Parashewanella spongiae: one gene and its partner. The protein of the gene in region 1 interacts with the protein of each later gene in a pairwise test. Links are inferred from orthologs where the notes say so. Each region holds a gene or a part of one and is shown on either strand. Other genes may lie near its edges.

Region 1 (16,575 bases):
AGTATCTTGTCTAACATGCTGCATTACTAACTGGGTTTGTATGGAACATTATATTGAACAATTTGTAACTTTATTAACTGATGACTCTTTTCCACCAATGGTTTTACTAGATGGTGTCTGGGGAAGCGGTAAAACTCATTTTGTTAGAGAGCAACTGACTCCTTCGCTTGAAACTAAGTTGTTCAATGACAACCAAAACCGTTCCGCTTACTTATCCGTATATGGACTATCGAGTATTAATGACTTTAGAGATAAAATTCTATCATTAAGGTATTTTAAGAAAGAAAAGACGTCTTGGTATTCTAAGCTAGGTGCGAATACCATTGATGCAGCTTTTAAAAATGAAGGTTATAAAGGTTCTATAAGTAGCATCGTTTCAGGTATAGCTGGAGTAGCTAAGCATAAGCTCTTTGAACATTTGTCAGACTTTATTCTCATTGTTGATGATTTAGAACGATTACAAGACAAAAAGCTAGTTGCTCAAATTCTTGGTGAGTGCTTTAACCTTGCAGACCGTAAGAACGTCAAAGTTATAGTTATTGCGAATTCAAAGCATATGGAAAAAGGTTCATATAAAGATTTTGAAAAAGTATTCTCTGATCAGATTAATTTCAAGCTTACTGATATAGAAGTTGTCAATATAATCAAAAATCAGTTCGAGGAAATACAGGTTGATGTAGCCCAATTAATGAACGCATTAAATAATTCAAAAGATGTCAAAAATCTCAGAATAATAAAACGAGCATTCACAAGATTTCATAAGTTATCAGCTGAACTGAGCAAAGTTAAAGATATTGATATTAAAGCATCCCAACGGTTCATTTTTAATCAAATATTACTTCTATGCAACGCTTCATTATCTCACGGTATAACAAAGTCTGAGATCAGTTCTTATGATCCATCTGCGTTTTTTGGAGAAAAAGATAGCGAAACTGAGGAAGGAAAAAAGCACCTAAGAATTGAAAGTTCAATTGAAAGCTATCCATATCAGCTAACAGATAACATGATCGATTTTTGTTATGAAGGGGTTTATAGATTCAAGGATTTAAAAAGTGAATTAAAGCTTCCTGAAACTAATAACCATAGTGAACTTGACGCTTTTATAATGATATCGCCTGTAAAACATGAACCACAAGAACTAAAGATAGCAATAATTAAATTACACAATACGATTATTTCTAGTGAAAAAATAAGCTTATTCAAGTGGATGACATTTTGTGACCAATACCTATACTTCATAGAGAATGGCTTTATTAACTCAGAAGAACTATCTTCAAAATCGGTTATTATTGAATTATCCAAAAACAAAGCAGTGGAATCATTTGATCTAACCCCTGACGAAGAGCGCTTCTATCACCACAACTTTATTTGTAAAGATCTAGAAAGTATTTACGATTGCCTCAAAAACGAACTGAAAGGTCTGCAAAAGAAATCAGAAATAGAAAAGTTCACTCACTCACTTGTTCAATCATGGGTGACTGTTCGTGAGCAATTTAGAGATAAATATCACCACAAAGCCATTCTTCATACACTAACAGAAAAAGATATTGACTCAATGTTAGCTAATTGGAGTGCGAGTGACTTTTGGGATTTCGGAGGATACCTTAAATACAGGTTCGAATTTAATAACATTGAAGAATATTTTTCTGATGAGTTATCCACACTTAAAGTATTTCTTAATAAGCTAACAACATATGAAAATCAGCTTAAGCCTTGTATAAAAAAAGGAGCCGTTAATCAGCTCCTTAAAAGTTTGATCGAAGTTATTACCAAATTAGAAATCCGAATAGAAACCAAGATACATAACTGATTTACATTGAAAGGACATGTGTAACAAAATGAAGTTATGTCCCTTACCCTGTAAGCCTTATTTACTATGCGATTGGAGCATAAAGGCGATCTGCGGGATTCCACATGATCCATGACGTCGCAATAAATTTATCACCTGATACCGGAATATGACCTTTATGAGTATGGGTAAATCCAGCTGGAGCTATGACCATACTACCTTTTTTAGGTTTAATTTTTCGCTGCTGATAATAAAATTCAGTTTCTCCACCTTCTTCCACATCATTAAGGTAAAACATATAAAGTACAACTCGATGAAGAGCTTCATTGTGCGGTATTTGAGGAAATTGCTCTGAATGCCAGTGATGATAGCCACCAGCATTCTTTATATATTTCTGTAAATTAATTGTACCGCTCCGATATAAATATTTTACTAAAGGCTCTGCACGTGGACGCCCTAGTTTTTCAAAATTATCAGGAACAAGAACAACAGGTTTTCCTTTTTCGTCAGCCACTGAAACGGAAACAGCTCCCATCAGTGCCATAGAATATTTTGTGAAATAATCCGTTGCTTTCTCTAATGTATAACCTAACAGTTCATTTTTAATGCTAGCAAGATCTTCAAAATTATCTAAAGTAAGATCTAGGCTGTTTTTTTTAGTTTCATCGATACCATGGACCCGTTTCACCAGCTCTAACTCCCTGATGCTTAGAAAACACATCGACTAATCGATCACAAAACTCATCAGGTAATGCATTCGGATAAACTTCTATAAAATCCATATTATACTTGGCTCACTAAGTAAAATTAATGGTGATGACTATCATTTGATGAATCAAAACCCACGTGCGTTGAAATTAAAACTGTAACTTTATAGCCATTGCTTTCTCTTAAAGAAAAGGTAAGTACCTACTGCACTCGCAAGCATCATACCTATAGCCATAGGATAACCATATTCCCACGCTAACTCTGGCATTTTTCCAAAGTTCATGCCGTAACTACTGGCGATCAACGTCGGAGGTAAGAAAACTACAGCGGCAACAGAGAAAATTTTAATAATTTTATTCTGTTGTAAGCCTGTAAAGCCCATTGCGGCATCCAATAAGAAATTTAACTTATCAAAAATAAACTGACTATGGGGCATAAGCGATTCAATATCAGACAACATTTCTCTAATATCTTTTAAATGCTCATCAGACATTTGCCCACGACAATAGCGCTGTAAATAACGAAGTGATCTTTGTGTATCGAGCAAGCTTAATCTTATCTTACCATTAGAGTCTTCTTGTAATGTAATGAGCTTAAATACATCGTCCAGCTCATCATTTTCAAATACTTGCACTCCTACATCTTCAAGAACCGTGTACACATCCTCAATAAGATCTGAAAGATAATCGACTTTGATTGTAAAAAACTCTAGGAACAACTCTTGAGGAGAAGATATTTCTAATCGTCCTAATCTTAAGTAATTACGTAAAAGACGAACCAGCCCAACATCTTCCTCTCGAATGGTCAGTAAAAAAGTACTTCTAAGGTTGAATGAAATATTCACGCCTTTAATATATTGCCCAACTCGCTGAGGAAATAAGGAATTAATGTGCAATCCATCTGCGTTCTGATAAAAACGGGCCGATGCTTCAATATCATTAATATCTTCTTCATCCGGTACTTCTTCAACTGAAAATTGATTCAACCAATCGCGTTCATCATCTTCAGGTTTGTACAAATCTAACCATAAAGTATCTTCTGGGATGTCATCCTTTACAGTTATTTCTTTAATTGTAAGGCGGCGATTTTTATATAGGTAAGCTGTAATCATCAATGCCCCTATTGCCGTCAATTCAATTCATTGACATGCTATGGTTAATTTTGTGGGCTAGTTTACCTGATAAAATAGTAAGATAAAGCGTTAAACCCATTTTAAGAATAATGGATGCTCGCTTTCCAAGCGGAATAATAATGAAACTGTAAGCCTATGTTAAACATTTAGAGTTATTATGAATCGGTGTTTTTCATATTATGGGTATCAATTATGGCTACAGCGAGCATTCAACCAAGCGTATCAAGACAGCTCTGGCTAAGCCCAAATGGTCAGGTTAATAGCAAAGCACAACAATTTACCTATACGCCTAATGGCACAAAATGGAATGTTAAAGCAACTGATTGTCACAGTAATAGTTGTTTTTCTTTCGGTTCTTTTTCTGCTAACCGACATGTTAGCAAAATACAAAAACAATTAAGCAGGAATGGTATTACTCCTCAAGTTCAAAACCATTCAAATCTACAAGCCTTATACTCTGGCAAAAATGGCACTAAGATTAAAGACACCATTAGAATGACATTTGATGTAGACAAACCTACAATCAAACTACAAAAAGCCCCTAAGTTTAAACTATTCATAGCAACTTCTGAAAATAAGACTGCTTATCATTTTTGTCCAACAATTTCCTGCCCTATCACTGGTAAACAATTACACACAAAAGATGCCATCCAGTTACGAGTATCAAAAGGTCAAAATGAGCAATGGATAACATGTTCCAGAGAAGGAGCAAGAAAATTAATCCTTAACTATTCACCTAGCGTTGCGGAAATAGCAATTCATTCAACTGATGACTTAAGCTCTGATTCTGTTCGACCCGTGACATCAGAAAATATTGGAGGGAGTTTGTGGTTTTTAGCATACAAAAACAGATTTCAAACAAAATGGTTTTTTTGTTAATAACGATAAACCTAAATAAATCGGTTGGGAGCGTTCATATACGCAGAAAAAATTACCGATAGCAAGGTATGAATAGCAGCAAGTAGTGGCTCTACTTGCAAAATTTATAACGCAGCTAGCGGTGGTTTTGGCAAGTATATGAACGTTCAGCACTTACCTGATGGGTGAATTAGGGTTGTTTAGTTTTGTATTTAACTTCAATAGATTAAAGCTAAACTGTGCGTTCAACCGATTTATTTAGGATAAAGGTCAGTAAAAGCTGACCTTTATTTATAATCAGTAAATAAAACTACTTACCAACCCGTTTTTTGGCGAAGTGCTTTGCCAATATCAGCCAGCGAGCGAACCGTAGTTACACCAGCCGCTTCTAATGCAGCAAACTTCTCATCTGCTGTACCTTTACCGCCAGCGATAATTGCACCAGCGTGACCCATACGCTTACCAGCAGGAGCAGTAACACCTGCAATGTAAGAAACTACAGGCTTAGTTACGTTAGCTTTAATGTATTCAGCCGCTTCTTCTTCAGCTGTACCACCAATTTCACCAATCATAACGATAGCTTCAGTACCTTCGTCGTTTTGGAACATTTCTAAAACGTCGATGAAGTTAGTGCCTGGGATTGGGTCGCCACCAATACCAACACAAGTAGATTGACCGAAACCTTCGTCAGTTGTTTGCTTAACGGCTTCATAAGTCAAGGTACCTGAACGTGAAACGATACCTACTTTACCTGGCTTATGAATGTGACCTGGCATAATACCAATCTTACATTCACCCGGAGTGATAACACCAGGGCAATTAGGACCAATCATACGAACGCCAGTTTCAGCTAACTTAACTTTAACTTCAAGCATATCGATAGTTGGGATACCTTCAGTAATACAAACGATAAGCTCAATGCCACCGTCGATTGCTTCAAGGATTGCATCTTTGCAGAAAGGCGCTGGTACATAGATAACTGACGCTGTAGCGCATGTTTCTGCAACGGCATCTTTAACTGTGTTGAACACAGGTAAACCTAGGTGAACTTGTCCACCTTTACCAGGAGATACACCGCCAACCATTTGAGTGCCATAAGCAATCGCTTGTTCAGAGTGGAAAGTACCTTGACCACCAGTGAAACCCTGACAGATTACTTTAGTATCTTTATTAATTAATACAGACATTATTTGCCCTCCGCAGCTGCAACAACTTTTTCAGCAGCGTCAGTCAATGATTCAGCTGCGATAATGTCAAGATCAGAGCTTGCTAGCACTTCACGACCAAGTTCAGCGTTAGTACCTTCAAGACGAACAACTACAGGAACTTGAACGCCAACTTCTTTAACCGCGCCAATGATGCCTTCTGCAATCATGTCACAGCGTACGATGCCACCAAAGATGTTCACTAGAACCGCTTTAACGTTATCATCAGAAAGAATGATCTTAAATGCTTCTGCAACGCGCTCTTTTGTTGCGCCACCACCTACGTCTAGGAAGTTAGCTGGCTTACCGCCATGTAGGTTTACGATGTCCATAGTACCCATTGCTAGGCCTGCACCATTAACCATACAACCAACGTTTCCGTCTAATGCAACATAGTTAAGCTCGAATTTTGCAGCGTGTGCTTCACGTGGATCATCTTGTGATGGATCATGCATTTCACGTATTTTAGGCTGACGGAATAATGCATTACCATCAACACCAATTTTACCGTCAAGACAGTGAATATTGCCTTGTTCAGTAATAACCAGCGGGTTGATTTCCAATAACGCAAAATCATAGTCGTTGAACATTTTAGCAAGACCCATGAATACCTTAGTGAACTGCTTCATTTGAGTTGGGTTTAAACCTAACTTGAAGCCAAGATCACGGGCTTGGTATGTTTGAGGACCGACTAATGGATCAATGACTGCTTTGTGAATCAACTCTGGTGTTTCTTCAGCAACGGTTTCAATTTCGACACCGCCTTCTGTAGAAGCCATAAATACGATACGCTGCGTACCACGGTCAATAACGGCACCTAGATATAGCTCATTTGCTATATCAGTGCAGCTTTCTACTAAAATCTTAGCTACAGGCTGTCCATCTTCATCAGTTTGGTAAGTAACAAGATTTTTACCAAGCCATTTTTCAGCAAATGTTCTGATTTCTTCTTTATCGCCAGTAACTTTTACGCCACCTGCTTTACCACGGCCGCCAGCGTGTACTTGACACTTAACAACCCACATATCACCGCCAATATGTCCGGCCGCTTCAACAGCTTCTTGGGCTGTATCGCAAGCAAAACCTTCAGACACTGGCAAACCATATTTGGCAAATAATCGCTTTGCCTGATACTCATGCAAATTCATGATGATCTATCCGTATACTACTTTATAAATAAAACTGGCCCGAAAGGGCCAGTCACTAGGGTAATGTCTGGCTACGACTAAATATCGAGCAACAGACGTGTTGGATCTTCTAAGAAGTCTTTAATTGCAACTAAGAAACCAACCGACTCACGTCCATCAACAATACGATGGTCATATGAGAGAGCTAGATACATCATTGGCAAGATTTCAACTTGTCCATTCACTGCCATAGGACGATCTTTAATGGCATGCATACCTAAAATCGCACTTTGAGGCAAATTCAGAATTGGCGTTGACATTAATGACCCGAAAACTCCACCGTTTGTTACAGTGAAATTACCGCCCGTCATGTCAGCGACAGTGAGTTTACCATCTCTGCCTTTAATTGCTAACTCTCTCACAGTTTTTTCTATTTCTGCGAGACTCATTTTATCTGTGTCACGTAACACAGGAGTAACTAGACCACGTGGCGTTGATACAGCAATGCTGACATCAAAATAATTGTGATAAACAATGTCATCACCATCGATAGAAGCATTTACTTCAGGGAAGCGTTTTAACGCTTCAGTTACCGCTTTAACATAGAAAGACATAAAGCCTAAACGAATACCATGTTTCTTTTCGAAAATTTCTTGATATTGTTTACGAATGCTCATGATTGGCTTCATGTTAACTTCGTTGAATGTTGTTAACATCGCCGTTGAGTTTTTCGCTTCTAATAAACGATTGGCAATCGTTTTTCTAAGGCGTGTCATTGGCACACGCTTTTCACTACGGTCTTCTGTAGAAACTGCAACCGGTGCAGCTACTGAAGCAGCTTTAGGCGCTGATGCAGAATTTTTAACAAATGCTTCTACGTCTTCTTTAGTGATACGACCGCCAACACCTGTCCCCTTAATGTGTTCAGGGCTTATATTGTGCTCAGCAATCAAACGACGTACAGATGGGCTTAATGCATCATTAGACTGTGAATCATCAGCATTATTAGATGAAACAGGTGCTGATTCAGCTTCAGCTTTAGTAACTTCTTTACCCGCTACAGCACCAGCCGAAAATTTGGCAATAACTTGCTCACCGAGAACTGTTTCACCATCTGAAAACAAAATTTCTTCTAACGAACCGTCTTCCGGTGCAACAACCTCTAGTACAACTTTGTCTGTTTCAATATCGACTAGATTTTGATCACGGGTTACAGCCTCTCCAGGCTGAACATGCCAAGTTGCGATGGTTGCATCTGCGACTGACTCTGGCAGTACGGGTACCTTGATTTCGATACTCATAAAAAACTATCCTTTATCCTAACTGTAACTAAAGTTTTAATGCACTATTAACTAGGGCTTCTTGTTGACGCATGTGTAAATCAGCATAACCACATGCAGGTGCAGCAGATGCTTCTCGACCAGCATAAGTCAATTTCGCTCCAGCGGGAATTGCTGAATGGAAATGATGCTGACTGCAATACCATGCACCTTGGTTTTGAGGTTCTTCTTGGCACCAAACAAAGTCTTTCACATGCTGATAATCAGCTAACGCGACTTCCATTTCCTTATGCGGGAATGGATATAATTGCTCAATTCGAACAATAGCAATGTTTGAAAGGTTCTTTTCGCTGCGCTTTTGAATAAGGTCGTAATAGACTTTTCCGCTACAAAGAACGACTCGATCTATCTTGCTTGACTCTAATGAATCGACTTCACCAATAATATTCTGGAACGAACCATTAGCAAGCTCATCAAAGCTTGAAACAGCCAATGGGTGTCTCAATAACGATTTTGGTGACATCACAACGAGCGGACGACGCATTGGACGAACCACTTGTCGGCGCAACATATGATAAACCTGAGCAGGTGTAGACGGTACACAAACTTGCATATTATGGTTTGCACACAATTGTAAGAACCGTTCTAGGCGTGCACTTGAATGCTCTGGCCCCTGCCCTTCATAACCATGTGGTAATAACATAGTAAGACCGCATAAACGCCCCCACTTTTGCTCACCAGATGATAAGAATTGATCAATAACCACTTGAGCACAGTTTACAAAGTCTCCAAACTGAGCTTCCCAAATGGTTAACCCACCAGGTTCTGCCGTAGCGTAGCCGTACTCAAATGCAAGCACAGATGCTTCTGACAATACTGAATCAGTAATGTCGATAGGAGCCTGATCTTCAGCTAAATTACGCAATGGTAGATAAGTCGTTGCGTCTTTTTGATTATGCAGTACAGCATGACGATGGAAGAAGGTTCCACGGCCTGAATCTTGACCTGTGATTCGAACACGCTTGTTACCGTTTAATATCGTCGCATAAGCTAAGTTTTCGGCAAAGCCCCAATCCAAAGGTTTTTCACCTATAGACATAGCAACCCGATCTTTATAAATCTTAGCAACGCGAGATTGAACAGGATGACTTTCTGGAATATGAGCAATTTTTTCTGATAAAGCCTTTAAATCATCCATTGGGACTGAATCATCGTAGCTTTCATCCCACTCGCGATTTAAATAAGGAGTCCAGTCAACAGAATGCAACGTCATTGGGCGCCATTCTTTAACAACGCACTCGCCTTCATCTAATGCATCACGATAAGCATTAACCATTGCTACAGCATCTTCAGAAGCAATCGAGTTTTCTGCAATCAATCTATCAGCATAAATTTTTCTTGGTGTGGGGTGTTTTTTAATCTTAGCGTACATCAATGGCTGAGTTGCACTAGGCTCATCGGCTTCATTGTGACCATGGCGGCGATAACAAACTAAATCAATAACCACATCACGTTTAAATTCGTTACGATAATCAACCGCTAACTGAGAGACAAAAGCAACGGCTTCAGGATCATCAGCATTTACATGGAAGATTGGAGCCTGAACCATTTTCGCAATATCAGTACAGTATTCCGTTGAGCGAACATCTTCAGTATTTGAAGTTGTAAAACCAACTTGGTTGTTAATCACTATGCGAATACTGCCACCAACTTTAAAACCGCGAGCTTGAGACATATTGAACGTCTCTTGCACGATGCCTTGGCCGGTAATCGCTGAATCTCCGTGGATAGTGATCGGCATCACTTGGCTGCCATCATTACAACCACGTCTGTCTTGACGTGCTCGAACAGAACCAATAACAACAGGATTAACAATCTCAAGATGAGAAGGGTTAAATGCTAATGCTAAATGTACATTGCCAGCAGGAGTTTCAAAGTCAGAGGAGAAACCTTGATGATATTTTACGTCGCCTGAGCCTGTTGTGTGATCATGCTTTCCTGCAAATTCATCGAATAATTCTGACGGCTGCTTACCAAGAACGTTCACTAATACATTCAAACGGCCTCTGTGTGCCATTCCAATAACAACTTCTTTTGTAGAAGATTCGCCAGCGCGATAAATAATTTCGCGAAGCATTGGAACAAGCGAGTCACCACCTTCAAGTGAGAATCGTTTTGCGCCTGGGAATTTTGCTCCTAGGTATTTTTCCATACCTTCGGCCGCATTTAACCCTTCTAAAATACGAGTTTTTGCTGCTTTATCGTAATTAGCTCGACCCTGTGACGGTTCAAGACGTTGTTGGATCCAACGCTTTTCATCCGTATCAGTGATGTGCATATACTCAGCACCAATTGAACCACAATAAGTGTTTTTAAGCGCACTTATTATTTCCCCAAGCTTCATAGTGTCGCCACCATAAGCGAATGAGCCAGTGTTAAACTCACTTTCCATATCTTGGCTATCAAGACCATGAAATTCAGGGCTCAATTCAGAGACAGGTTCACGCACCCATAAACCAAGTGGATCTAGGTTTGCGTTTTGATGACCTCTAAAACGATGCGCATTAATTAATTGCAGCACTTTAACTTGCTTAGCATCTAATTGAGGATCAGACGCTCTAACTGAGCTACCGCGATTTCCATCAAGCGCTAAACTACGGAAGTAATCTCGTACTTTAGAATGAGCAACTTCTTGAGGCTGGGCGCTTGAATCATTTATAGAAGGAAGGTTTTCAAAAACAGCTTTCCAATCATCGGAAACTGCTTGAGGATCTTCTTGATAGGCTTCGTACATCTCTTCAATGTAGGTAGCATTCGCACCGTACAAGTGAGATGACTCTAGCCAGGCTTTCATGATGCCTTGGTGCATTTCCATTCCTTTAAAACTAAATGTACACGTTTAGCATAGTCGATTATGTGCAGGGATAATTCCAATTATTGCACTCGTAGGCTATGACTAAAAGTTAAGAGTCTTTTTACACATAAAAAGAGCCACTCCTCATAAGAAGTGACCCTTTAAAATTTATACTGCCACCATCAACAATTGGCTCTGTTTCATTTATACAGCTCGCTTGAGTAGCATAGATTTAATATGACCAATCGCTTTTGTAGGGTTCAGCCCCTTAGGACAAACATCTACACAGTTCATAATGCCATGACAACGGAATACACTGTATGCGTCATCAATTTCTGATAAACGTTCTTCTGTTGCAGTGTCACGGCTATCAATTAAGAATCGATAAGCATGTAACAAACCACTTGGACCAACGAACTTATCAGGGTTCCACCAGAATGATGGACACGCTGTGGAACAACATGCACACATAATACATTCATACAGACCGTCTAAATGCGCTCTATCTTCCGGTGATTGTAAATGTTCACGTGAAGGTGTTTTTTCGTCATTCATTAAGTAAGGTTTGATTTTTTCATACTGCTTGTAGAATTGGGATAAATCTACGATCAAATCGCGTACAACAGGCATACCTGGTAGAGGACGCACTTCCAATTTTTTACCTTTAAAGGTAGACATTGGGGTAATACAGGCCAAACCATTTTTACCATTCATGTTCAAACCGTCTGAACCGCAAACACCTTCACGGCATGAACGGCGAAACGATAATGTTGGATCTTGTTCTTTTAGTAATAAAAGCGCATCCAACAACATCATGTCAGTGCCTTCTTGAACTTCTAAGCTGTAATCCTGCATATACGGCTTCGTATCTACATCAGGATTATAGCGATAAACTGCAAATTCCAATTTCATCTTACCACTCCTAGTAGGTACGTTTTACAGGCGGAAATGCTTCACGAGTTACAGGAGACATATTTACATCACGACGCCCCATTGACTCAGATACTGGATCAAACATGCTGTGACATAACCAATTTTCATCATCACGATCTAAGTAATCTTCGCGAGAATGAGCGCCACGGCTTTCAGTACGGAAGTTAGCTGCATAGGCCGTTGCAATTGCTGTCGCCATTAAGTTATCTAACTCTAAGCATTCAATTCTTTGTGTATTGAACTCTTGAGAATTATCAGACAATTTTGCATTCGCTAAACGCTCACGAATCGACTTAAGTTCTTTAAGACCTTCAGCCATTGAGTCGCCGCTACGGAAAACAGAGAAATTCAACTGCATACACAATTGCAGGTCCTTTTTAATTTGGACCGGATCTTCACCATCTTTATTACTTTCCCAGCGATTTAAACGAGCTAATGATGCAGAGATATGTTCATCTAAAGCAGCTTTCGGATCCGCTGTAGCATCAAGTGCTTTACCCAAATGCTGTCCGGCTGCACGACCAAATACCACTAAATCTAATAATGAGTTACCACCAAGGCGATTTGCACCATGTACTGATACACAAGCAATCTCTCCGACCGCGAATAAACCAATAATATCTTCTTCAGTTCCGTCTTCTTTTTGACGAATTACTTGACCACTCACTTTAGTAGGTAATCCGCCCATCATATAGTGACAAGTCGGTAATACAGGTATTGGACCATCAGCTGGATCAATATGCGCAAATGTCCGTGATAACTCACAAACACCAGGAAGACGAGCTTCAAGTGTTTCTTTGCCCAAATGATCCAATTTCAATAAACAATGTGGACCAAGAGGTCCGTCAAGGCCGCGACCTTCACGAATTTCAGTCATCATCGAACGAGCAACTACGTCCCGTGATGCGAGATCTTTTGCATTAGGCGCATAACGCTCCATGAAGCGTTCGCCATCTTTATTTAAAAGATAACCACCTTCACCACGACACCCTTCAGTTACAAGTACACCAGCGCCCGCAATACCTGTTGGGTGGAATTGCCACATTTCCATATCTTGCATTTGCACGCCTGCACGCATCGCCATACCAACACCGTCACCAGTATTGATGTGAGCATTAGTCGTAGAAGCAAATATACGTCCTGCGCCACCCGTCGCCAAAACTGTCGCCTTCGATTTAAAGTATACAATTTCGCCAGTTTCGATATCCAAAGCCGTACAACCAACAATTGCACCGTCTTCATTTTTCACAAGATCTAATGCATACCATTCAGAAAAGACTTGAGTCTTATTTTTTACATTCTGCTGGTATAAACAATGTAACAATGCGTGACCTGTACGATCCGCTGCTGCGGCTGTACGAGCCGCTTGCTCGCCACCGAAATTACGTGATTGCCCACCAAATGGTCTTTGGTAAATGGTTCCGTTTTCAAAACGTGAAAATGGTAAACCCATGTGTTCCAATTCAATAACTGCTTCTGGGCCAGTTTGACACATGTATTCAATAGCATCTTGGTCTCCAATAAAATCAGAGCCCTTCACGGTATCGTACATGTGTTCTTCCCAGTTATCTTCGTGAGCATTACCTAACGCAACGGTAATCCCACCTTGAGCAGAAACGGTATGTGAACGAGTTGGAAATACTTTAGATAATAAAGCACAGCTTTTGCCTTCTTTAGATATCTGCAAAGCAGCGCGCATACCTGCACCACCTGCACCAATAACTACAGCATCAAATTCGCGTACTGGAATACTCACTTACACACCCCACACTATAAATATGCCTGCCGCTAAATATGCAAAAACGGTCACGACAAAAACAAACTGTAAACCACCACGCAAAGCTGCGCACTTCACATAATCAGTCAAAACTTGCCATACACCAATCCAAACGTGTATCAATAAAGCAATCAAAGTGATTAAGGTAAACACCTTCATCGCTAAGGTACTATATAAGCCAGACCAAACTTCATAAGTCATTGGTGAATTGCAAGCAAAAAAGCCTGCTAAAAACAGTGTGTAACAAGCAAGAATTATTGCGCTTGCTCGCAGTAAAATATAATCATGGACGCCACTACGTCCAAAACTTGCTGCATTTGTTACCATACCCACATCCCCACAAAAATAGAAACAGCAATAGTTAACACGAAAGAAATTTTGGCTGACAATAAACCAGACTGTAATTCTTCCCATCGACCGCTATCCATAATTAAATGGCGAATACCAACAATAAGGTGGTAACTCAACGCGGTTAAAATTCCCCAAATCACGAATTTGGCAATTGGATTGTCAAAACAAGATTTTAGGTCGCTGAAACTTTCTGCAGATGTTAACGATGAGTTAAGCATCCATAAGAGGATACCCATGGCAAACAACATAATAACACCGGAAATTCGGTGAAGAATTGACGCAATCGCTGTAGCAGGAAAGCGGATTTTAGGTAGATCTAAATGGACAGGTCTTTGCTTTTTCACGTTCTGCTCACTCAGCTCCATTGAGCATCTTTTTATGTAAATGACAGTAATGTTAAATAACAATTTTGCACTATTCAGGTATAGTTCAAAATTGATACTCAAGCAAAAATACATATCATTTCAAATTATGGCTCATTCTGAAGCTATTAATTTCACGGATAGAAATCACACTCGAAGTATAACTATTTAATGGCTCTTTAAAGCCGTTGCAAAGTATACTCGTGGCAAAAGTCAAATACAAACATCACAGAACGCAAATTATATTTTTTTGCTTATTTTGCTGCCATTTGCAGCTTTGTCACGAATTATTGATACAAAAAACCTGAATTTGTAACTTTTAAACGGTTATTTAAGTTGGAACTTGCGTTACAATAACTGTAAAGTAGTGGCCTTTTTATATGTCACTCTCACACAAGAATGAAGTAAGGAGAACGGGGTATGGCTGATATTAAAGCCAATTTGAACTTACCGGGAAATGATTCGATTGAACTGCCTGTAAAACAGGGTTCTGAAGGTTTTGACGTAATAGATATCAGTAAATTAGGCTCTAAGGGCTATTTTACTTTTGACCCTGGTTTTTTGGCAACGGCGTCATGCGAATCAGCAATTACCTACATTGACGGCGGGAAAGGTATTCTTTTACATCGCGGTTATCCAATTGATCAGCTTGCAATAGACTCTGATTATTTAGATGTGTGTTACTTACTGTTAAATGGCGAACTACCTAATAAAGAACAACACGATAAGTTTGTTTCTATGGTAAAAAACCATACTATGGTAAATGAACAGCTTGCCTCTTTTTACAAAGGTTTCCGCCGTGATGCACACCCTATGGCAATGCTTTGTGGTGTAACTGGCGCACTTGCTGCTTTCTATCAAGATTCTCTTGATGTAAACGATGAAAGACATCGTGAAATCGCAGCTTATCGCTTAATTTCTAAAATGCCTACTATGGCAGCTATGTGTTACAAATATTCAATGGGCCAACCATTTGTTTATCCTCGTAACGATTTAAGCTACGCTGGTAACTTCTTAAGCATGATGTTTTCTGTTCCATGTGAAGAGTATAAAGTTAACCCAATCGTCGAGCGTGCAATTGATCGTATTTTTGTACTTCATGCCGATCATGAACAAAATGCATCTACATCTACCGTTCGTTTAGCAGGTTCTTCTGGTGCAAACCCGTTTGCATGTATAGCTGCTGGTATTGCATCACTTTGGGGGCCTGCTCATGGTGGTGCTAACGAAGCTTGTTTGAACATGCTCGAAGAAATCGGCAGCGTTGACCGAATTCCTGAGTTCATTGCTAAAGCCAAAGACAAAGCAGATCCATTCCGCCTAATGGGCTTTGGCCATCGTGTATATAAAAACTTTGATCCTCGTGCCAAAGTAATGCGCGAAACCTGTCATGAAGTGCTGAATGAATTAAATGTACAAGACCCACTACTTGATGTAGCTATGGAACTTGAACGCATTGCTCTTGAAGACGAGTATTTTGTATCGAAGAAGCTATACCCGAATGTTGACTTCTACTCTGGTATTATCATGAAAGCTATTGGTATCCCAACTAGCATGTTTACAGTGATGTTTGCCCTTGCTCGTACCGTTGGTTGGATTGCTCACTGGAAAGAAATGCTAGACATGCCTGGCCATAAGATCAGTCGCCCTCGTCAGCTTTATACAGGTGAAAAGCGTCGTGAGTTTGTGAGCTTAGAAAAGCGTTAATTATTTTTATATTCAGGTGTTTAAAACCCTATTCCATTGAATAGGGTTTTTTTGTATAAAACCTCACCACACAAATCAATTGTTACTTATATGATATAAAAAAGTTCAAATTTTGTGATATTGTCGATCCGTAATTTTCAATTAAAACAAAAAAAAGGATTTATAATGAATTCAGTGCTGCGAACAAAAAGACACTTACTCGCTGTTCTACTGTCTGTTGGAAGTTTTTCATTTTCATCATTGGCTGCGACAGAAGTAACAAACGTTGAAGGCATCAGTGAGTATAAACTCGATAATGGATTAAAAGTTTTACTTTTCCCGGATCAAACAAAAGAAACGGTTACTGTAAACATTACCTATCAAGTCGGTTCTAAACATGAAAATTATGGTGAAACTGGGATGGCTCACCTTCTAGAGCATCTCGTATTTAAAGGCACACCTAAACATCCTGATATCCCTGCTGAATTAAGTAGCCATGGTGCTCGCCCTAAC
Region 2 (16,143 bases), 1.3 Mb from region 1 along the record:
TTGCTGATCATCTCATGCAACTCTTGCACTGAACGAACATTCATCCGAGCATCTGCACTGTGAGACATACAGGCTGCAAATGCAGCATTTAATGTCGTTGTATAATTCACATTATGACGTAGTGCACCACGACGTAATTGGCGTGAATCCTCAATGGCTTGACGACCTTCTGTCGTATTCACCATATAGGTGTATTCACCATTCTTAATTCTATCAAGAATATGTGGTCGCCCTTCATGTACTTTGTTTACTAAGCGAGGGTTAATACCGGCTTCCCCTAATACAATGGCTGTACCATGAGTGGCATCAATTTCATAACCAAGTTCAAGTAACTTGCTAGCAAGTTCGACTACACGCTTTTTATCGCTATTGCGAACAGACAATAAAGCACGTCCAGATTTAGGTACTTCAGATGTAGCACCTAAACGCGCTTTAGCATAAGCATCTTCAAAGGTAACACCCGTTCCCATGACTTCACCGGTTGAGCGCATTTCAGGGCCGAGCAATGGATCAACACCTGGGAACTTACTGAATGGCAGCACCACTTCTTTTACTGAGAACATGTCAGGAACAACTTCTTCAGTGAAGTTTTGTGATTTCAAGCTTTGACCAGCCATCACACGAGCCGCGATTTTAGCCAAAGGAACGCCCGTAGCTTTAGATACAAATGGTACAGTACGAGCAGCACGAGGATTGACTTCAATCATATAGATTTCGTCATCTTTAACGGCAAACTGCACATTCATTAAGCCTACAACACCTAGTTCCAATGCAAGTTTACGAACGTACTCACGCATTTGAGCTTGAATATCTTGGCTTAAGCTGTAGGGTGGTAAAGAACAGCCAGAGTCACCTGAGTGAACTCCCGCTTGCTCAATGTGCTCCATAATTGCACCAACCACCACAGTTTCACCATCAGAAACAGCGTCGATATCAACTTCAATGGCGTTATCTAGGAAGTAATCAAGCAATACCGGTGAGTCATTAGAAACTTTCACCGCTTCGTTGAAATAGCGCAATAAATCAGGTTCGTCGTATACGATCTCCATTGCACGGCCGCCCAATACATAAGATGGACGCACAACTAATGGATAGCCTATGCGTTGAGCGGTTGCCACTGCATCTTCAACTGTGGTGACCGTGTCATTCTCAGGCTGCTTAAGACCAAGCGCATTAACGGTAACTTGAAAACGCTCTCTATCTTCAGCTCTGTCAATTGCATCTGGGCTCGTACCAATGACTGGAACGCCAGCTTCTTCCAAGGCTTTAGCTAGTTTTAATGGCGTTTGGCCACCATATTGCACGATAACACCTTTTGGCTTTTCAATACGTGCAATCTCTAATACGTCTTCAAGGGTAACTGGTTCAAAGTACAAACGATCAGACGTGTCATAATCCGTTGAAACGGTTTCAGGGTTACAGTTCACCATGATGGTTTCATAACCATCTTCACGTAATGCTAACGCCGCGTGAACACAGCAGTAATCAAACTCAATGCCTTGACCGATACGGTTTGGTCCGCCGCCTAACACCATAACTTTGTCACGATTTGAAGGTAATGCCTCACACTCTTCTTCATAGGTTGAATACATGTAAGCCGTATCGGTAGAGAATTCAGCGGCGCAAGTATCAACACGCTTATAGACAGGTAGAATGTTAAAGTCATGGCGCAAATCACGAATGTTTGCTTCCGATACATTCAGTATGTCAGCGATACGTGCATCCGCAAAACCCTTACGTTTCAGTTTACGCAGTACGTTTTCATTTAATTCACTGAGAGATGATTCTTGTAGCTTAGTTTCAAGTTGAATTAACTCTTCAATTTGCACCAAGAACCACATATCAATTCGGGTTAACTTATGAATCGCGCTAGCCGAAAGTCCAACACGCATGGCATCAGCGATATACCAAATACGATCGGCCCCTGCATCTTGCAGTTCATAACGAATTTTTGACAAGGCATCTTTATCGGAAAGATCTGTAATTGGATCAAAGCCATTTTTTCCAACTTCGAGACCGCGCAATGCTTTTTGCATCGACTCTTGGAAAGTTCGGCCAATAGCCATTACTTCACCAACGGACTTCATTTGAGTCGTTAAGCGATCGTCAGCACCAGCAAACTTTTCAAAATTGAAACGCGGGATTTTAGTCACTACGTAATCAATGGCAGGCTCAAATGATGCCGGCGTGCGACCACCTGTAATGTCGTTCATTAATTCATCGAGGGTGTAACCAATAGCCAGTTTTGCCGCTATTTTCGCAATCGGGAAGCCTGTCGCTTTCGAAGCTAAAGCCGATGAGCGAGATACCCTAGGGTTCATCTCAATGATCACCATACGGCCATCTTTCGGGTTGATACCAAACTGTACGTTTGAACCACCAGTTTCCACACCAATTTCACGTAATACCGCAAGAGAAGCGTTACGCATTAACTGATACTCTTTGTCAGTTAGCGTTTGCGCTGGTGCCACTGTGATTGAATCACCTGTGTGGATACCCATTGGGTCAAAGTTTTCAATCGCACAGACAATAATACAATTATCATTACGATCCCGCACCACTTCCATTTCATACTCTTTCCAACCAATCAAAGATTCGTCAATGAGCAATTCTGTGGTGGGTGAAAGCTCTAAACCTTTTGTACAAATTTCATCAAATTCTTCGCGGTTATAAGCAATCCCGCCGCCAGTGCCACCCATAGTAAATGATGGACGAATAATACAAGGAAAACCTACTTGCTCTAATACACCGTGCGCTTCTTCTAAAGTATGAGCGATATCAGCACGTGGACATTCAAGCCCAATATTTTTCATGGCTTTATCAAAACGGCTACGATCTTCTGCCTTATCAATCGCATCCGCGGTTGCGCCAATCATTTCAACATTAAACTCGGCCAGTACACCTTTGGCTTCAAGCTCAAGTGCACAGTTAAGCGCTGTCTGGCCGCCCATTGTTGGCAATACAGCATCAGGTCTTTCTTTGGCAATAATATTGCGAACCACTTCCCAATGAATTGGCTCGATATAGGTCGCATCAGCCATTTCAGGATCAGTCATAATGGTTGCAGGATTCGAGTTCACTAGGATAACTCGATAACCTTCTTCTTTAAGCGCCTTACACGCTTGTGCACCTGAATAATCAAACTCACATGCTTGGCCGATCACAATTGGACCTGCACCTAGGATTAAAATACTTTTTATGTCTGTACGTTTTGGCATCGTTACTCTACCTTCCTAGATGGATCTACTACTTAGCGTGTTGACGAAATTGTTCTATCAATTCGATGAAATGGTCGAATAATGGAGCGCAATCATGAGGGCCCGGGCTAGCTTCAGGATGGCCTTGGAAACTAAATGCTGGCTTATCCGTCAAATGGATACCTTGCAGTGAGCCATCAAACAATGATTTATGTGTTACTTCAATGTTGTCTGGCAATGTCGCTTCATCTGCCGCAAAACCGTGGTTTTGACTAGTGATCATTACCGTCCCGCGTTTAATATCACTGACAGGATGATTAGCACCATGATGACCAAACTTCATTTTCAGTGTTTTCGCGCCAGAAGCTAATGCCAATAACTGGTGGCCTAAACAAATGCCGAAGACTGGGATGTCTGTTTTCAATAACGATTGAATCGCACTGATGGCATAATCGCATGGCTCAGGATCACCGGGACCGTTTGACAAAAAGACACCATCAGGATTCATCGTGAGCACGTCGCTAATAGGCGTTTGCGCTGGAACAACGGTAACATCGCAACCACGGTCAACCAACATGCGTAAAATGTTACGCTTAACGCCATAATCGTAAGCAACAACTTTATACTTTAATTGTGACTCAGGCGTATCGTCAGGCAAGCCTCCAACTAAACGCCAGCTACCGTTACGCCATTGATAGGCTTCATTTGTTGTGACTTCTTTGGCAAGATCCATGCCTTTAAGGCCGGGAAAGGCTTTCGCCGCAGCGAGCGCTTTCACCTCATCAGCATTTCCAACAAGAATACAACCAGCTTGAGCGCCTTTTTCTCGTAAAATTCGAGTCAGTTTTCGTGTATCAATGTCGGCGATTCCAACAACATTATTCGCCTTTAAGTAATCACTTAAAGATTGCTCGTTTCTGAAATTACTCGCCAGTAGGGGTAAATCACGAATAATAAGACCACAAGCATGCACACTATCAGATTCAGTATCTTCCTTATTAGTGCCGGTATTTCCAATATGGGGGTAGGTTAAGGTGACGATTTGTCGAGAATAAGAAGGATCTGTTAATATTTCTTGATAACCTGTCATTGAAGTGTTAAAAACAACTTCTCCAACTGCGATACCATCAGCACCAATTGCAGTGCCAGAAAAAACAGTTCCATCTTCGAGTACGAGTAAGGCAGACTTTGTCAACGCGACCTCCGATAGAGCCAAGTAACTGAAAATTATAAAATTTTATTTATTGTTGAATTTCCAACTTTCACTACATAGTGAAATTTTGGCAAATTGCGCAGATTTTACATGACAAATGTGAAGTCGTCTACAAATCCTGTCGAATCATCATTTCTAATAAAATAAAAAATACTACAACAAAAACAATCAATTAAGTAAAAGCAGCTCTAAAAACATAATATTTTTCAATAAACACTCTTTCTTTTCAGTTGCACAATGCTTTTTTTATTAAAACTATTTAAATTTTTAATTATCTTTTGAATACTTTTATATTTCAAAAAATAATTTTATCTAATGATAAACCTAAAATCATCAGTTGAACGCTGAGTATATGAGTAACTGTTTGAGCAATACGATGATTTTATCATCATGGCTTTCATCCAATGAGTGAAGTGCTCTACGCTCACAAGCTTGCTAAAATGACTGCTATTTGCGTTGTAACTTTTGCAAGTAAAATAACTACTTGCTGCAAGCTACGCCTTACTATCAGCCATTTTTTCTACGCTTGAGAACGCAGTCAACTGATGTTTCTAGGATAAACCTAAAATCATCAGTTGAACGCTGAGTATATGAGTAACTGTTTGAGCAATACGATGATTTTATCATCATGGCTTTCACCCAATGAGTGAAGTGCTCTACGCTCACAAGCTTGCTAAAATGACTGCTATCTGCGTTGTAACTTTTGCAAGTAGAATAACTACTTGCTGCAAGCTACGCCTTACTATCAGCCATTTTTTCTACGCTTGAGAACGCAGTCAACTGATGTTTCTAGGATAAAGCTAGGGTCTGTTGATCTTTCAGGATTAAATTCTGTGCTATTTGAGCATTTATCTGTTCAAAGCGTGAGCAGTGATGCTTAGCCATCTAAGTTAGCTGGTCACAACACAGAACAGTGAATGCTCAAAAGCATCGAAGACAGCGTAAATTGGTCGCTCTTTCTAAATCAAAGGTGCTGCGTTATCGTTTTTCTTATTTGGAAACGAAGTAACGACAGTTTTGTATGTCGATAATAACCAAACCTCACAAACTCTGCCTTGCATAAAATAACCAATTTATCGCTGCAAAAACAATCACGAAAGATCAACAGACTCTTATGTAATTAACAAAAATTAACATTGTTTTAATATTCCACAGTGAGAATTTAAACTAGTTTTAGGTTAACTACCTGTTCCGTTAACTGTGGACTTGCAACTTATGGCATTCGAACCTAGCTCACCTATAAATTCTCCAGCATCTTCACAATTTGAAGGTCAAACTAGTGAAGTTTCGCTCTCTCCAGAGCAGCAATCAAAGTTAACTGCTTTCGCCGATAATATACAAACGCTCGAAAGAAGTACTTCTGAACTATGTCCAAACGGCCTCCCTTTTTCTAGCTTTGTAGGATGGCGAACTTTAACTAATTTAACGAGAGATAACTACAATGGTGAACTGAGCCATGCTGAAAGAACGCAATTATGTGAAGAGCTAACAGGTATAACTAATACTATGTTACAAACACTTTCTAGCAATTTATCAGACTTTGATAAGTTAGAGATGCTAATTACTGCACTACCTAGAAGCGCTGACAGCATCGAAGAAGCTAAGGCTTCATGTATTAGAGCAAACGAAAAAGCAAAAAGCTTCATAGGAACAGTTACCACTCCAAGCCAACCTATCAAAAAAAACACACCTATTCAGCTAGCAATCATTCATCATAAAAATGAGCTAGTAACAGCTTTGATTCAAGACATTCAAAATAGCGACTTGTTTGAAGGTGACGCAAATGGAAAATCTCCATTAAATAACGCACACATTTCCACCAACCTAACGGCAATAGAGCTTCTTAAACAGCCTTACGCTTCAATGGTTCAAACAACTTCTGACAGTGCAGAGTCTTCAGTAGATGAAAGTACAACCAGCTTTGCTAAATTGCGTGTAGACGGAACATCTCCACTGCATCAAGCGGCTAAATTAGGCAATATAGAAGCACTAAAAGAAATGATTACATCATCACTATCGGCTTGGCATGGTGAGATGAGCGATTGGGAGGAAATTACCAATGATGGGGTCGTTGCAGGTTGGAGTTTACATGAACACGGAGAGGGAGAGGGAGCATGGGAAGTTATCGTTACAACAGAAGAAAGCTGTAGTACATCAGAAAGTAGCATTACATCTTCAGGAAGTAGCATTACATCTTCAGGAAGTAGCAGCGCAACAACAGAAAGTAGCAGTACATCAGCAGAAAGTAGCAGTACATCAGCAGAAAGTAGCAATTCACAAGTTAACGCGTCAGCAATAAAAACTTCAGATGCTGCTATAGCTGAACCTAATGATTCAGAAAAACAAAAAAAGGAAACTATAAATAGTGCAAGAAATGATATCGAAGCATTAGAGGCTCAAAAGCAATCGAAAATTGAGAGTCATAGTGCAGTTTGGAACATTCAAGATATACATGGAAACAGCCCGGCCATGGTTGCAGTTAATCATGGTCAAAATGATTTTGTAAAAATGTTAATCGAAGAAAAAGACATAAAACTGAATGTTGTAAATTATAGTAATGAAAATATTTTGCATCAAGCCGTGCTCGCAAAACCACCTAAAACACTTGCGTATCTTTTAACTCTCACAGATTCGACTCCAAGTATGCATAGAACGACACTCAAAAATTTGCTTACACAGAAAAGTAAATCGGATAAAACGCCTTTAGAGGAGGCGTGCCGACATGGAAGCTTAGAGGCGATAAAAATGCTTCATAAGTTTAATTCTATGAGTGTAGCTAATGATTCAATAAAAAGTGAGTTGCAAACACAAGCTTCTCAAAGGGACAACACAGATAAGGAGAAAACAAAAATTTTAAAATATATTAGGAATAAAGTTAAATAGTATTTATACCTTGATGTGTGATTAATTTTTGGCAGAGATGGATTGAAATTTGAGAGTATGTTAGCAGGCTAATTTCGCTGCTGAAGCTTTAACCTAAATAAATCGGTTAGGAGCGTTCATATACGCAGAAAAAATTACAGATAGCAAGGCATGAATAGCAGCAAGTAGTGGTTACCGACATACAAAACTGTCGTTACTTCGTTTCTACTTGCAAAATTTATAACGCAGCTAGCGGTGATTTTGGCAAGTATATGAATGTTCAGCACTCACCTGATGGGTGAATTCGGGTTGTTTAATCTTGTATTTAACTTCAATAGATTAAAGTTAAATTGTGCGTTCAACTGATATATTTAGGTTTAAACCTAAAAACACAGTTGAACGCTGAATATATGAGTAACTGTTTGAGCAATACGATGATTTTATTATCATGGTTTTCACCCAATGAGTGAAGTGCTCTACGCTCACAAGCTTGCTAAAGTGGCTGCTATCAGCCATTTTTTCTACGCTTGGGAACGCAGTCAACTGATGCTTCTCGGTTAAACGGCGGTCATTCCCGCATGTTTTGAGCGGGAATCCAGTGCCTTTTAACTCTAAAAATGTTGCTCTAAAAATGAAAAACCGCTGGTTCTCTGCTTTCGCAGGAATGACGAAACAAGCAAATTCAAGGAGTAATAATCACACATTAGGTTATTTATAGCTGCGCTTATTTCTCGCTCCAAGCCAATAAAGCAATGGGCGGGTAAGCCTTCTAAACTTAGGAAATAAATAACTCAATGTCGTGAGCTTACCACTCAACCACGGTATTGAAATTTCTGTTTTTTTCCCAACCACTAATGCCAGTACAGCTTCTGCCACTTGCTCAGCCGAACTCATCGGTTGCGAGTAAACAATATCTTCGACACTATCAATTTCATCCATGATAAAACCTGTGTCAATAGGGCCGGGAGACACCACCGCAATTTTAATGTTGCTGTGTTGTAATTCATCAGCCATTGCATAGGTAAACGCACGAAGCCCTGCTTTCGTTGCACTGTAAACGGCTGCACCTTGAAGTGGGGCTCGTCCTGCCAGTGAGCCAACATTTACAATAGCTGAAGGTCTAGTTTTCGACATATAAAGGAGTGCAATCGCAGTAAGGTAAATCGGAGCTTTTAAATTAACATCAACCATAGCAGCAACATCAATCGCAGAGCGCCCTTCAAAATCACCACGGTGATGCAAGCCTGCATTGTTTATCAAAAAATCAATGCCATCAAATTCTGATACTGCTTGGTTGATAATGTGATTACAGCAAGCTCTAATACCGATGTCACCAGTAACCATCAATACATTACAATTTAAGTACTCTGCAAGTTCATCTTTTATTTTCCGCAGCCCAGCAATTTCTCTTGCCACTACAACTAAATTAATGCCATTTGTGTAGGTTCGAGCAAATAATCGAGCACATGCCGCGCCGACGCCTTTTGATGCTCCAGTAATAACCACGGTAGGAACAATCGATTCTTGGGTTACACCTACTGGCATATTTATCCTTATTATGGGTAAATAGTTGTTACCTGTTTCAGTTTTAACAATTGTTCAATCCTTGTGCAACCGTTAGATTCAATAACCTTCCATTTTCCATTAGATGCCACTCATTAATAAATGGAAATACTGATGTTTTATGGGTCACCACTAATACTGTTTTATCTTTCCAAACGTCAAAAATTAATTCGAGTATTTGTTTTTCAGTATTGAGATCGAGCCCTTCTGTGGGTTCATCTAATAACACAATTGGTGCTGTTCGTAACAGTGCCCGCGCAATACTAATACGACGACGTTCACCTCCTGATAATAACCGCCCACCATCACCAATCCATAAATCTAATCCATCATCATTTAATAACTTTTCAAGTCCCACTTGTCGAAGGGTACTAATTAACTTTTTATCACTCACTATCTCCCCATCTGCTAACGCAATGAGCAAGTTATCTTTAAGTGAGGCTGAAAATATTTGTGCGCTTTGCTCGACATAAGTAATCGACTGAGATAATGCCAACTCGCTATAACTTTCTATCGGCTTACCATCCAATAGAATTGTGCCAGATTGTAGATTTTGCTGACGAGTCAAAAGCTTTAACAGCGTTGACTTCCCGCAGCCTGAATGTCCTACAAAAGCCACTTTCTGTTTGTCTAAAATTGATAAATTCAATTTTTTGAGCACAACTTGTTCATCTGTATAGCCAAAGTAGCCATCAAGGATGTTCAAATTCCCAGTTATTGCTTGCTCTTGGACTGAGCCATATTCAAATTGAGCGTGTTGCTCGGTTAGTTGGTTAATTCGACTGGCTGCAAGCACACAAGCTGATAATTGCTGACTTGAAAGAGACAGTGGTATTAGCAACTCCATCATAGCCATCATCACAAATACAATGAGGGCGAAAACGGGGCCTGATATTGAACCTGCAATAGCCCCATTACCCGCAAAATAGAGTGCGACAATGAGTATTAGACCATGCAACAAGATCAGCCCAGCTTGCAGCAAAGCATTTCGCTGTATTAACCAAAGCTGCACTTGATAAAGCCGCTGTTCTGTTAACTCAATTTTGCTGCGGTATCGACTTAGTGCAGCATACATTGTTATTTCAAGCTGGTTTGTCAATAAGTCCAATAACTCAATTCGATACTGACGTTTTGCTTCAATTACCGCGATGGCTGGTCTTTGTGCACTTAAATAGCCTACGAAAGGTAACAACACCCCGATAAATAAGAGTCCTAAGCCGATTATCCAAGCAAGCTGTTCGTCCCAAAAGCCAATAACACACGAAAAGAATAACGACAGTATGAAGTAACTCATAAGTGGTGCGAGAATACGCAGATATAGTTGATCTAACGTATCAATATCTGTCAATAAACGATTAAGTACATCACCACGACGCAGCTTACTGACTTGCGAAATAGACAAGCGTTGCAGCTGTCGCCATAACCAGATACGAATTTGAGTTAAAATTTGTAGTGTACCTTGATGGGTAACCAATCGCTCACCGTAGCGCCCCACAGTCCTTACAATTGCTAAAAATCGCACTCCAGCCGCAGGAGTGTAAAAATTGAATTGCTTGATACCTAAAGCCGTTAATCCTGCCAGCGCGGTTGCACTTAAAAACCAGCCTGACAACCCTAATAACGCTATTCCCGCCGTTAATGTCAGCATGCTTAATAACATGCCCAAACTAATTAATGTCCACTGCTGTTTAAACATACGGATGAAAGGGAGTAGCTCACTCAGTTTGTGTTCAGATGTCGAGTTTTTTCGCGGCTTAGAGGAATTAATCATTAGCTTTTCCCTCTACCGCTTGTTCCTTTAAACTCGCGCCACTCAGTGAAAAGTGTGCAACTTGTGCGCTGAGCAACGCCTTAAAAGCGCCATTTACCGCACTTAGTTCTTCATAAGTACCTTTCTCTATAATTTCTCCATGCTCGACGACCCAAACACCATCCATTTGCTCAAGTTTATCCAATTCATGGCTGACAATAAAACAACCTGTACTTTTGACTTGCTCCATCAACGTCTGCCACACAATTGCTTTACTGCATTTATCAAGCGCAGCCGTTGGCTCGTCAGCCACCAGCAACTGAGTTTTTTTAGCTATTGCACGAGCCAACACAATTCGCTGAGCTTGTCCGATTGATAAGCCTGTGTTTTGTTCTGATATTTCGAGCTGTAACTGTTTCGGGTGAGCCTGTACAAACTCCTTTAAACCGATTTTATCTAATAACTCCCACATATCATCATCGGTCATTTCAGTATCGGCCAGTAGTAAATTATCAATAAGCGTTCCAAAAAGTAGCTCTGGTGTTTGCCCTACCCAACTTAACTGTGAATACCACTGCATTGAACTCATTTGACTTAATTCAATGTCATTTATTTGTAAACTGCCTTGATAGGGTAAAAAGCCAAGTAACCCATATAATAAACTTGATTTTCCAGAGCCACTTTCCCCGACAATAGCAATGCGCTCACCGGATTGCCAAGTGAAGTTGATCGGCCCAAGCAATGTTTTCCCATCATGGCTTTGCACTAGCCAGTTTTTTGCTTTAATAGTTATTTTTTCATTTGAATTAAATGGGTTGTTTGCCTTTTCACCCTGCTGAGAAACATCCATATTTAGCAACTCCACAATGGACTCGCTGGCGGCAACAGCATTACCTTTAGCATGATAAAAACTGCCCAAATCTCGCAGAGGCTGATAAAATTCAGGGGCTAATATCAAGATGAACATAGCGCTGAACAAGGTCACTTTTACTCCGTAGAAACCAGTTTCGAGATATTCTAAAAAGCTAAAGCCCAAATAAACGGCTAAAACGGCTATCGACACCGCTGAAAAAAATTCCAAAACAGCACTGCTTAAAAAAGCAAGCTTCAACACTGACATAGTCCGTTTTCGATAATCGTCGGACGCCTGTGCCACAGCTTTTTCTTCCGCTTGATAACGGTAATATAATTTTAACGTTGATAAGCCAGCCAAACGATCAGCAAAATAGCTCGTCAATCGTTGCAATGCCACAGTATGTGCTCGTCCCGCTTTAGCCGCATTCCGTCCAACAAGGATCATAAACAGCGGAATTAAAGGTGCTGTCACCAGTAAGATTAAACCTGCTACCCAACTTTGTGGAAAAACAACCATCAGAATGATAAGTGGCGTAAAGGCTATCAATGTTTGTTGCGGGAGATAACGACTGTAGAAATCTTGTACTTGCTCGACTTGCTCAAGCAACATTGAATTCCAATGACCTGCAGGTTTGCTTTTCGCAAAGATAGGCCCAAGTTGCTGTAATTTATCCAGTACACTCAGTCTTAATTGCTGACGGACTTTCTGCCCCGCAATAAAACTGGCTGTTTCTCGACAATAACCTGTGATTGCCCGCAACATAATTAACCCCGCAATCCAGATTAAGTGGCTATTGAGGTTTTGCTGTGACTGCTCAATGATAATTTCATCTAAACTCGTTGCAATCCAGTAGGCTTGCAAAACAAGCAAAATCCCTTGCACCACACCAAGCCATGCAGATATTGCCCCATAGTGTTGGCTGAGTTTTTTTTGTGCTCTAAGCCATACAAGCAGAGCTTTTTCTGTTTCTAAATTCATTGAGTGAGTAATATTTGAGTGTCAGATAAAAGCATACACGTAATTTAATGATTTACCGGCATAAAAAAGCACCTCAACAGGCGCTTTGTGCAAATATCACTGAAACGAAATATTAACCTAAACGTTCATGATAGGCATAGATGTCATATGCGTTTACTTTGGCTACTATTTTTCTATCACCCTACACCATGAAAATTGTATTCGCTGAGATTTGAAGATTATTTCCAACCTAAGCTAAAGGCGAAGTGATTTTTAGCTTTTATGCTTTCACTAACAGGCTTGAGAATAGGTGTTAGGGACGTGGCGGAAGAATGTATACCAATTTTATCGTCACTCCTGCGAACGCAGGAGTCCAGAGTCTTTGGTTAATTTGGGCACAAGTCGCTGGATACCTGCGTTCGCAGGTATGACAAATTAAGCGTTGAAATTTAAATTGGTATTATTTGAACTGCGACATCCCTTAGCGGCTATTTTCACGGTAAATAAATCGGTTGAACGCACAATTTAGCTTTAATCTATTGAAGTTAAATTGTGCGTTCAACTGATATATTTAGGTTCAAGGCGTAAGCAGTGAAGCTTAGTCATCTAAGTAAACGGGTTACAACACAGAACAGTGAACGCTCAAAAGCATCGAAAAAAGAGAGAGCGTAAATTGGTCGCTCTTTCTAAATAAAAGGTGCTGCGTTATCGTTTTCTTATTTGGAAACAAAGTAACGACAGTTTTGTATGTCGATAATAACCAAACCGCACAAGCTCTGTCTTGTATAAAACGACCAATTTATCGCTGCAAAAATAATCACGAAAGATAAACAGCCCCTAGTCTGGCTTAAACACACCAATAACTTGTCCAGACGATTGTTCTGCTACTTTTGCCTCAACTTGTTGATCCCGATAATCGCATTCAACACATTCAACTGTCTCGATATCATTTTCTTTAAATAGCACAATACTGTCTTTTGCTTTGCATTTAGGGCAATGAGCACCAGCAACAAAACGCTTCTTCATTCTTTTATGGGTTTGGGTCATAGTGAAGTCATACTGACGTTATAGTTCAAGTAAATTAATCCTATTTTGCCACAAGATAGCGATTTCTGTTACCTAGGTTTTGATTCTAGGATAGAATCTTCCCTTTCGTATATTCACTCTAGTAAGTCGCCAGAAATGATTTCCATATCTCAAGCACAACTCATCCGTGGCAGTAAAACTCTGCTTAATGATACTTCTCTTACTGTATATCCCGGTCATAAAGTGGGATTAGTTGGCGCTAATGGCTGTGGTAAATCATCGCTACTCGCATTGATTCAAGGGAAGTTATCCCTTGATAAAGGTGAATTCAGCATACCTTCTGGCTGGCAGTTATCCTCTGTTGCACAGGAAACACCTGCATTAGATATCAGTGCTCTTGAGTATGTGCTCGATGGTGATGTCGAATTTCGTCAACTTGAAAAAGCACTGCATCAAGCTCAAGTCGATGACGACGGGCATAAAATCGCTGATATCCACGGCAAATTAGACGCGATTGGTGGTTACAGTATTCGTGCACGCGCTGGAACATTACTGGCAGGCCTTGGTTTTAACCAAGACAAACAAGCCGATCCAGTAAAAAGTTTTTCTGGTGGTTGGAGAATGCGACTCAACCTTGCCCAAGCACTCTTGTGTCGCTCTGATTTACTCTTGCTCGATGAACCTACGAACCATTTGGATTTAGACACGACCTATTGGCTAGAAAGTTGGATTAAAAGTTATCAAGGCACCTTAATACTCATCAGTCATGACCGCGATTTCATCGATGAAATTGTGGATGAAGTGGTGCATGTTGAGCAGCAGAAACTAAATTACTATAAAGGCAATTACACCAGTTTTGAGCGAGTCCGCGCTGAGCGAATGGCACAGCAACAAGTTGCCTACGAACGTCAGCAAGTAGAAAGAGCGCATATGCAGTCTTTTGTTGATCGTTTTCGCTACAAAGCCAGTAAAGCCAAACAAGCCCAAAGCCGTTTAAAAGCCTTAGATAGAATGACGGAATTATTGCCTTCCCACGCTGACAGCCAATTCCAAATGAGCTTTAGACCGCCAGAAGCCTTGCCTAACCCTTTAATTGCCATGGAGCAAGTTAAAATTGGTTATGGTGAATCTCCAATTCTAAACTCAGTAAAGTTAAATTTAGTGCCCGGTGCGCGTATTGGTTTACTCGGCCGAAATGGTGCGGGTAAGTCAACGCTCATTAAATTGCTTTCAGGTCAGCTCGCGCCCATGTCTGGCAGTTACCAAACGAATCCAGGCCTTAATATTGGTTACTTTGCTCAGCATCAAATCGAGTTTTTATCGCTCGATGATACACCAATGCAGCATTTACTACGCCTTTCCCCTGATACCAAAGAACTTGAACTACGCAACTTTCTTGGTGGATTTGGTTTTAATGGCGATATGGCACTTTCGCCCGTAAGACCATTTTCCGGCGGTGAAAAAGCACGATTAGTATTGGCTCTTTTGGTATGGCAACGTCCAAACTTACTGTTGTTAGATGAACCGACCAACCACTTAGATTTAGATATGCGCCACGCACTTACCATGGCGCTACAAACCTTTGAAGGTGCGATGGTGGTTGTATCTCACGATCGTCACTTATTAAGACTCACTTGTGATGATTACTACCTTGTTGATTCTGGACGGGTACAACCTTTTGCCGGTGATTTAGACGATTATCACAAATGGATGTTAGAGGCCGCTAAGCTCGACAATAGCAGCTCCAGCAATAATACCTCATCTGTTACTCTTGATAAAAAAGAGCGCAAACGACTTGAAGCCGAACTCAGAACTAAGTTATCGCCGTTTAAAAAACAGCAAACAAAACTTGAAAAGCAGCAATCAAAAGCCAGTGAGCGCCTTGCAGAGCTTGAACAACAATTAGCGGATAGCAATATTTACGAAGATGATAATAAAGCTACTTTAACTCAAGTACTCGCAGAGCAAGTTAAGCTCACCCAAACCCTTGAAGAAAGTGAAATGGAATGGTTAGACATTCAAGAGCAAATTGAACAGATTGAATCAGAGGTTGAAAATGCATAGTTCAAGTAATGATCAACATACTGAATATACTGCAATCTGGCAGCAGTGCGAACACACATATTCGCGCAATCAAACAGTTTGTTTGCCACTACAAGATGAGTTTGGCATCAATGTGAATTTATTGTTGCTTGCTCATCACTTAGATAATCACTGTCATGAAAAGTATAGCACTGAGCAATGGCAATCATTCATTAAAGCGATTGAGCAATGGGAAACCAAAATTCTCCTGCCGTTCCGTAGGCTCAGAAAACTCGCAAAACCCATGATAAATGAAAATGAATATCAGCAAATGCTTGATTTAGAATTGTTGATGGAACGCAAATCTCAGCGATTGATCTCGTATAAACTACAACTTTGCTATCCCGACAGTTTGAGCTCTAACCTGAACAATTACCTCAGTATCTATAATCTGACAGAGCACGATGTGATTTTTAACTAAGGAAAGTTGCGGAAGAAAGTATACCGATGAGTTCTCGTCACTCCAGCGCAGGCTGGAAACGAAGTAACGACAGTTTTGTATGTCGGTAGTCTAGTGTCTTTGCTTTTTTCTGTAAAAAGTCACTGGATACCAGCCTTCGCTGGTATGACAAAGATTGGTACTTTCTAAATCGCTAGCTCCCTAACCTGAGCAATCATTAAATGCTCAACTCAGAGC

Evidence for each region.
Region 2: the proteins of sucA (region 1) and E2I05_RS18380 interact in binary tests that used the Escherichia coli proteins (3 or more experiments, as listed by UniProt). The link is inferred for Parashewanella spongiae from one-to-one orthologs.

Annotation. Positions count from the first base shown.
Region 1 is NZ_CP037952.1:3,319,855-3,336,429, forward strand. Bases 7,949-11,280 are described here. They hold sucA (2-oxoglutarate dehydrogenase E1 component), read right to left. Parts: upstream 10,969-11,280; coding sequence 8,149-10,968; downstream 7,949-8,148. Other genes in these bases: odhB (2-oxoglutarate dehydrogenase complex dihydrolipoyllysine-residue succinyltransferase), read right to left, coding at 7,949-8,120; E2I05_RS13080 (succinate dehydrogenase iron-sulfur subunit), read right to left, coding at 11,158-11,280. Outside these bases: E2I05_RS13040 (P-loop NTPase fold protein), read left to right, coding at 41-1,810; magnesium/cobalt transporter CorA, read right to left, coding at 2,661-3,608; E2I05_RS13055 (hypothetical protein), read left to right, coding at 3,822-4,508; sucD (succinate--CoA ligase subunit alpha), read right to left, coding at 4,802-5,674; sucC (ADP-forming succinate--CoA ligase subunit beta), read right to left, coding at 5,674-6,840; more of odhB, read right to left, coding at 6,918-7,948; more of E2I05_RS13080, read right to left, coding at 11,281-11,865; sdhA (succinate dehydrogenase flavoprotein subunit), read right to left, coding at 11,876-13,642; sdhD (succinate dehydrogenase, hydrophobic membrane anchor protein), read right to left, coding at 13,643-13,990; sdhC (succinate dehydrogenase, cytochrome b556 subunit), read right to left, coding at 13,984-14,379; E2I05_RS13100 (citrate synthase), read left to right, coding at 14,797-16,083; E2I05_RS13105 (M16 family metallopeptidase), read left to right, coding at 16,249-16,575. UniProt on the Escherichia coli protein: E1 component of the 2-oxoglutarate dehydrogenase (OGDH) complex which catalyzes the decarboxylation of 2-oxoglutarate, the first step in the conversion of 2-oxoglutarate to succinyl-CoA and CO(2).
Region 2 is NZ_CP037952.1:4,625,906-4,642,048, forward strand. The notes cover bases 13,135-16,034. They hold E2I05_RS18380 (ABC transporter ATP-binding protein), read left to right. Parts: upstream 13,135-13,580; coding sequence 13,581-15,488; downstream 15,489-16,034. Other genes in these bases: E2I05_RS18375 (YheV family putative zinc ribbon protein), read right to left, coding at 13,236-13,445; E2I05_RS18385 (TIGR02444 family protein), read left to right, coding at 15,481-15,927. Also shown: carB (carbamoyl-phosphate synthase large subunit), read right to left, coding at 1-3,218; carA (glutamine-hydrolyzing carbamoyl-phosphate synthase small subunit), read right to left, coding at 3,247-4,392; E2I05_RS18355 (ankyrin repeat domain-containing protein), read left to right, coding at 5,626-7,293; E2I05_RS18360 (SDR family NAD(P)-dependent oxidoreductase), read right to left, coding at 7,981-8,817; thiol reductant ABC exporter subunit CydC, read right to left, coding at 8,861-10,606; heme ABC transporter permease/ATP-binding protein CydD, read right to left, coding at 10,599-12,419. UniProt on the Escherichia coli protein: Genetic data indicate it may be involved in ribosome assembly or function.